Regions from separate parts of the Peribacillus sp. TE19612 genome, predicted to be linked through region 1. Evidence: a T-box and tRNA genes for the amino acid it is inferred to sense, from the RefSeq annotation. Region 1 holds a T-box; the other holds one or more tRNA genes.
What was found. The T-box of region 1 lies ahead of glyQ (glycine--tRNA ligase subunit alpha). A T-box ahead of a tRNA ligase gene usually reads a tRNA of that ligase, here a tRNA-Gly.
Positions count from the first base shown of each region.

Region 1 (3,844 bases):
ATCATTTCCGAATTGGTCCGCGAGAAGGTACTGCACCTGACACGGGAAGAAATTCCACATTCAGTGGCTGTTGTCATCGATTCAATTAAAAAAATGGACAATAGCGACACCATCAATGTCATGGCGACTATCGTTGTCGAACGGGATTCACAAAAAGGCATTGTCATCGGAAAGCAAGGGAAAATGCTTAAAGAAGTCGGCAGCCGTGCCAGGGTGGATATCGAAAACCTATTGGGTTCTAAAGTTTTCTTGGAACTGTGGGTGAAGGTACAGAAGGATTGGCGTAACAAAGCAAGCCAGCTTCGCGATTATGGCTTCAATGAAAGCGAATATTAATTAACAAAATTTACGCATCATGAAAGTTAGGAAAACGGTCAAGCTAATCATATGGTCGGATATTCATATTGCTAGTTAAAAATGAAAGGTGGGCTTTATATGTTGGATTTTACCTGGGAATTATTCTCTGAAACAGGTAATGTGGACACCTATTTGCTGTTTAAGGAGATAGAAGTCGAGAGACAGGAAAGACACTTGGGATTGAATGATGAGCTAGCAGAAATTGATTTTCCTGTTTCATAGGTTAGCCTTGGCGAGCATGGGTGGTGTCTTGGTATGCTCCAAAAATGTGAGGGCATTGTCATAAGGCGAACTGCATATGGAGAAAATAACAAAATCATTACTATATATACCCGTGAGCTAGGGAAAATTGGCGTCATGGCGAGAGGGGCCAGTAAACCTAACAGCAGGCTTTCAGCCGTCACACAGCTTTTTTGCTCCGGGTATTTTCTTGTAACCACATCAACCGGACTCGGCAGTCTTCAGCAAGGCGAAATGGTCGATTCACTCCGTTTCATAAGGGAGGATCTTTTTGCCACCGCTTATGCTTCATATATTGTTGAATTGCTTGATAAAAGCGTCGAGGATAAGAAACCGAATCCATATTTGTATGAATTGCTTTCGCAAACTTTGCATTACATAAACGAGGAATATGACGCGGAGGTTTTGACATTCATTTTTGAAATGAAGATGCTGCCCGTCAATGGGATTAACCCAGTGCTGAATCAGTGTGCAGTATGTGGTGAAACGGAAGGGGAATTCTCTTTCTCGCTTCGGGAAGCGGGCTTTATCTGTCACCGCTGTCTGGGGAAAGACCCTTATCATTTTAAAATTTCACCTGCAGCCGTCAAATTGCTTCGGATTTTTTATTATTTAGATTTATCAAGGCTCGGAAACATTTCCGTCAAGCCTGAAACGAAAAAAGAACTGCGGAAGATCATCGATGCATATTATGAGGAATATTCCGGTCTGCTTTTGAAATCAAAAAAGTTCCTGAAACAGATTGATACGATGAAAGATATGTTTTAGGTCCTGACCTATTGACATTCCATGCTAGTTTGTATAAAATTCTAATCATCAAAATAAGAAGATTGCGTTGATGGAAAAGAGTATCTGTCATTCTCCATAAAAAGCGAACCCGGGACGGTGGAAGCCGGGATATGGATTTACAGGGAAGGGCGTTTCCGGAGCATGTTGCTTTGAAAAGAGGCCGTTTTGTAAACGGCAATTAGGGTGGAACCGCGGGTATACTCTCGTCCCTATGCATTTCGCATAGGGACGGGAGTTTTTTGTTTGCCAAAATGTAATGGGTTTCCGACCTTTAATCTTAAAAAGCCGTTTAAATAACCTGGAGGTGTACGATGAATATTCAAAATATGATTTTAACGTTACAAAAGCATTGGTCTGAACAAGGCTGCATATTGATGAATGCTTATGATGTCGAGAAAGGGGCAGGAACGATGAGCCCATACACGTTCCTGAGAGCCATTGGACCGGAGCCTTGGAGCGTGGCTTACGTAGAGCCTTCCCGCCGTCCTGCTGACGGTCGTTATGGTGAGAACCCTAATCGACTGTATCAGCATCATCAGTTCCAAGTGATCATGAAGCCGTCGCCTGACAATATCCAAGAGTTGTATTTGGATTCATTACGTGCTTTAGGGATAAATCCGCTCGAGCATGATATTCGCTTTGTGGAGGACAATTGGGAAAATCCATCCCTAGGGTGTGCCGGACTCGGTTGGGAAGTGTGGCTTGATGGAATGGAAATCACGCAATTTACATATTTCCAACAAGTGGGCGGCCTTGAGTGTAAACCGGTTTCCGTGGAAATTACATACGGGATCGAACGTCTCGCCTCTTACATTCAAGATAAGGAAAACGTATTTGACCTAGAATGGACAGATGGATTCACTGTTCGCGACATATTTGGTCAGCCGGAATACGAACATTCGAAATATACGTTCGAAACCTCCGACCTTGACATGCTTTTTCAGCTTTTCACGATGTATGAAAAGGAAGCGCATCGACAAATGGAAGAAGGACTTGTACATCCTGCGTATGATTATGTTTTGAAATGTTCCCATACATTTAACCTTTTGGATGCCAAAGGTGCCATCTCGGTGACGGAAAGAACGGGTTATATTGCCCGGTGCCGTAATTTAGCGCGTAAGGTTGCCAAAACCTTCTATGAAGAGCGGGAAAAATTAGGCTTCCCGATCCTGAAAGTGAAAGGGGATAATACAAATGAGCAAGCGTGATTTGTTATTGGAGATTGGATTGGAAGAGCTGCCTGCCCGTTTTGTGACAGCATCAATGAAACAGTTGTCAGATAAAGTGCAGCAATGGCTAACGGAAAAAGCGATAGAATTCGGGACGGTTGAAGCTTTTTCCACACCAAGACGTTTGGCCGTATTGGTGAAGGACGTGGAAGAATCCCAAAAGGATATCGAAGAAGAGGCAAAAGGTCCGGCCAAAAAAATCGCGTTGGACAGCGAAGGCAACTGGTCTAAAGCAGCATTGGGATTCGTCAGGGGTCAAGGCATGACTTCAGAGGACATTTATTTTAAAGAACTCAAGGGTGTGGAATATGTCCATGTGAATAAATTCATAAAAGGACAGCAGACCGTTCAGCTTTTATCTGAGCTTGCTGAAATCATCAGCGGCATGACGTTCCCGAAAAATATGCGCTGGGCCAATCAGGAGCTCCGCTTCGTCCGTCCGATTAAATGGCTGATTGCCTTATTTGGCAATGAAATAGTGCCATTCAGCATTGCTGATGTGGAAACGGGCCGTGAAACAAAAGGACATCGTTTCTTAGGCAATAGCGCCAGCATCGAGCAGCCGCAATGGTACGAAGATACGCTGAAAGAACAATTTGTAATGGCAGATCCAGATAAACGCCGGCAAGTTATATTGGATCAGATTAAAGAGCTTGAGCAGGAGAAAGGCTGGATCATCCCTGTCGATGAAGATCTGCTTGAAGAGGTAAATAATTTGGTAGAGTATCCAACGGTGTTATTTGGACATTTTGAAGAAGAATTCCTTGAGCTTCCTGCTGAGGTACTAATCACATCAATGAAGGAACACCAACGTTATTTCCCAGTTAAAGATCAGGAAGGGAACTTGCTTGCTTACTTTGTAACCGTGCGCAACGGCGATGACCGCCATTTGGATAAGGTTTCTAAAGGTAATGAAAAAGTATTGCGTGCCCGCTTATCGGATGCAGCATTTTTCTATAAAGAAGATCAGAAAAAAGAGATTTCGGATGCTTTGAAAAAGCTTGACAGCATCGTTTATCATGAAGAAATCGGTACATTGGCCGAGAAAACTGCCCGGGTAACTGAAGTGACCGGTGCCCTTGCGGATGCTTTGAATTTAAAGGCGGAAAAAGAAATGGCGCTTCGTACAGCGGCAATTGCCAAGTTCGATTTGGTAAGTAATATGGTTTATGAATTCCCTGAATTGCAAGGGTATATGGGTGAAAAATATGCTCTCTTAAAAGGGGAAG
Region 1 is NZ_JBWCCL010000002.1:358,397-362,240, forward strand. It holds gene era (GTPase Era) at 1-336, shown strand, start outside; gene ACZ9AO_RS05035 (YqzL family protein) at 436-579, shown strand; gene recO (DNA repair protein RecO) at 613-1,365, shown strand; T-box leader at 1,424-1,600, shown strand; gene glyQ (glycine--tRNA ligase subunit alpha) at 1,698-2,594, shown strand; gene glyS (glycine--tRNA ligase subunit beta) at 2,581-3,844, shown strand, end outside.

Region 2 (3,844 bases), on a different contig from region 1:
AAAGGTATGCCTTCGAAAGGGGATTTTAACTTTGTTGAAAGTGAAGTTCCCACACCGAAGGATAATGAGATTTTAGTACGTACACTATATTTATCTGTCGATCCATACATGCGTGGCAGAATGCAAGATACCAAATCATATATTGCTCCATTTGAATTGAATAAGGTCATCACGGGCGGCGTTGTTGCCGAAGTTGTTGAGTCCAAATCGAATTCCTTCAAACAAGGGGATGTCGTTGTTGGGAATATCGACTGGGCAGAATACACAGTTGTCACTGAAAAGGAAATCCGTGTGATTGATCCCAAGGTGGCTCCGGTCACAACTCATTTAGGGATTCTTGGAATGACCGGTTTAACTGCTTACTTTGGTTTGCTTGATATTGGTAAACCTCAAGAAGGTGAAACGGTAGTCGTTTCAGGAGCGGCTGGAGCAGTCGGTTCAGTAGTCGGACAAATTGCTAAGATTAAAGGTGCGAAGGTTGTTGGCATCGCTGGTTCAGATGAAAAACTTGAGTATTTAACGAAAGAGCTCGGATTTGATGGAGCCGTAAATTATAAAAGTGATAGTTTTGCAACAGATTTAGCCAATGCTGTTCCTGATGGAGTCGATGTTTATTTCGATAATGTGGGCGGCGAGGTGTCCGATGCTGTTTTTACACTTTTGAATGCGAATGCCCGAATTCCATTATGCGGGGCGATTTCCTCATATAACGCGGAAGGAAAAGATCTAGGACCGCGTCTGCAATCGGCAATGATCAAAACCAGTGCACTAATGAAAGGTTTCACAGTTGGAAATTATGCCGCTAGATTCCAGGAGGGTGCTACGGAATTAGGTAAGTGGCTTCAAGAAGGAAAGCTGAAGTATGAAGAAACGATTATTGAAGGGTTCGAAAACACACCGGATGCATTTTTAGGTTTGTTTAAAGGAACGAACCTCGGAAAACAGCTTGTAAAAGTTGCGGAACCCGAATTCGCTCAACTATAAGTTTTATGGAATTAAAGCTGAGGAAGGTCCTTCGTTGTGATTTTTAAGCCTATACAAAAGTGCCTTTTTTCGATTTCAATCGGGGAAAGGCCGTTTTCCTTTCAAGTTAAAATATGATCCTTTTTACCTTTAGTGGTATCTTTTGATCCATATGAAGGATATTGCTTTGTGCTTGCGACATATATACCCTTTGAAGGATACTCAAAAATCCGCCAGGGAATTTTGGACCTGCAAGATGCGCTTCAGTTTTGCGGAGCAGCAACTGGCTAATCAATCTAATTGATCCTATTATGGGAGTTCATATTTGACTCCCTTTCTTTAAATGAGTGATTATTCGGCCTTATTAATAGGATGAAATTGGTAGGTTTATAGAAAAGTCTGTAAAAATGCCAGTTTTCATTATAAAATGTAATTACAAAGAGAAAGGTGATGAACCATGTCAAACGTTGCTAAATTTCGTGATTTTTTAAGTAGTGAGAAAATCTATATGAATGAGTTGAATGAAGATGGCACCACCTTTTTTAGGGCTGAGCAAAAGTTAAAGGATGGCTGGAAGGTCCTTTTAGTATTTGCTTTCAATCAAGATGAAAATGTGGCGGACTTATTTTGCTTTAACGTCGCCGAGTTGAAGAATCCTGAAAAGAAACAGGAAATACATACACTATTGAATGAATATAATGCTAATTTTAGGTATTCTAAGCTGTATGAGGAAAATGGGACCATTTCCATTCGGTATTCATACTCCATTGAGGGTGATATCGTACCGGATCTGGCGTTCAGGAAGTTAATCATGCTGCTTGAAACGGCACAGCAGGTTTATCCGCGGTTAATGGAAGTCATTTGGTCTTAAATCACCATATAGGATGAAAAAGTTCTCTTCAATCAGGGGACTTTTTAACATTTTTACTAGAGTGAATGAATATATTAATTTTACAATACGCTAATTATTAATTTTTTTTAAAAAGAACTATTGCATTTTTTCACATTAGACTATATAATTAATTTTGTTGATTGGTAATTCGACAAACTTCTACAAGAATATGCGGGTGTAGTTTAGTGGTAAAACCTCAGCCTTCCAAGCTGATGATGAGGGTTCGATTCCCTTCACCCGCTCCAATACATACTCATAACGTAGGGTTTCGTTACCTGGAGAACGAAGCTTTGCGTTTAAATATTATTACAAGAATTCTACTGTTTACAGTAGGATTTTTTTTTGCATTTCGTCGAAGCGGTAATACAGTATGTCATACCCGAAAAATGGACTTTAATTTTTGATTATCCTTCATCCGGGAGTGTGGGGATTTCGATGCACCACAAACGTAGTCAATTTGATTAACTACGTTAGTAGAATCAGTTTGACTAAGTTTGTGCTTTTTTTGTTAATGGGGAAGAGAAAGGCGTGCCAGGCTTATGTAGCATCGATTATTATCAATCGAAAGGCAGAAAGTAACCATTGTAAACCGGCTAGCCGAGACCCCGGAGACGTTTACGTCGAGGAGGCTTGGCAGACAGTCGGCGGAGAGGGAGCGGGTTTCTGGAATCGACTGAAATGAGATTTCAGAAAAACAGTAGGCTGGACACACCTGAACCAAGTTTAAGACGAGGTGATCCTAGAGTTTTTTTTACAGTAACCCTTAAAGGATGGAAGAAATTTGCGACACTCCAGCCGAGTAACTGGCTAGTCGAGACCCCGGAGACGTTTACGTCGAGGAGGCTTGGCAGACAGTCGGCGGAGAGGGAGCGGGTTTCTGGAATCAACTGGAATGTAATTTAAGAATAGTCCGTAGGCTAGATTCATCCCAAATCAAGTTTAAGACTTTGTGATCCTTTATGCTCTTAAATTCCAGTGATCTTTATTGCCTTTTTGGTAGGGATCGATCGGTTGAATAAAAGGATACTAGAGGACTGGTTTTATTAATTGGAAAAATCATAAAAAACCCCTTCCGATTGTGGAAAGGGTTTAATTTCGTTCAATTTTTAATTATCCTTCTACAATCGAGTAAGTCCCTTCACCACCATGGATTTCAAGGAACATGTCCATCAGGGATTTCGTCAGCTGATCTGCTTCCGTGATTGGAGTATTGGGTTGTAAATAAATGATTTGGATAGCTTTTTTCGTTTCTTCGGTGACTTTCGTGCGTTCTGAATCAACGTAAGGACTTCCGAATGCGCCAGCATGATCGGCTGAGGTAATCATATTTTCCATGGAATTCAAGCGGCCGTTCAAACCGTCATACCCATCTGACCCCTCGCCAATCTTAATTGAGATGTCTCCTGTTAATTTTTCAGCATCATAAATGCCGATCGGAACTTCATATAACAGTGAGAAGAAGTTATTCAAATCGATGGCCGAATGGATGGGTGTCAAGTAATTCTGTTTTTTTACTCGACGGTAAAGGGCTTCCACGGAGGGACGATACCGTGACGGGTTCGTTCCTGTAGCCTTGAAAATTTCCCGCCACACTTTAATGCCGGAAAAGTCGGTCAATTCCTTTTCTTCAAGGTCGAAGAAAAGAGCTTCCTGAAATAGTTGAAGTCTTCCTTTCACCATTTGCGGGGAGGGACCGACTTCGATGTTTTCATATGTAATGACCCCGACTTTGAATTCAGGGATTTTACTGCTAAGATTAGCTGATACAGTAATTTCCAACCGTTTCACCTCCAAAAATGATTGCAATTAGTTTATCATAGATAGCAATGGTTTGAAATGGATTCAAACTTCAATGGGAATAATGAATGAACGTAGGTGATTAATATGGATATGAACTCATTCAAGCAAGAAGTGATTTTATATAGTAAGGAAATCGGCATCGATAAAATCGGCTTTACATCGGCTACGGCTTTCACCGAACTGAAAGGT
Region 2 is NZ_JBWCCL010000003.1:88,153-91,996, forward strand. It holds gene ACZ9AO_RS06370 (NADP-dependent oxidoreductase) at 1-984, shown strand, start outside; gene ACZ9AO_RS06375 (YbjN domain-containing protein) at 1,421-1,834, shown strand; tRNA gene ACZ9AO_RS06380 (tRNA-Gly) at 2,027-2,100, shown strand; gene ACZ9AO_RS06385 (B3/B4 domain-containing protein) at 2,966-3,634, opposite strand; gene queG (tRNA epoxyqueuosine(34) reductase QueG) at 3,740-3,844, shown strand, end outside.
Region 2: it encodes a tRNA-Gly, which carries the amino acid that the T-box ahead of glyQ (glycine--tRNA ligase subunit alpha) is inferred to sense. The anticodon was not compared.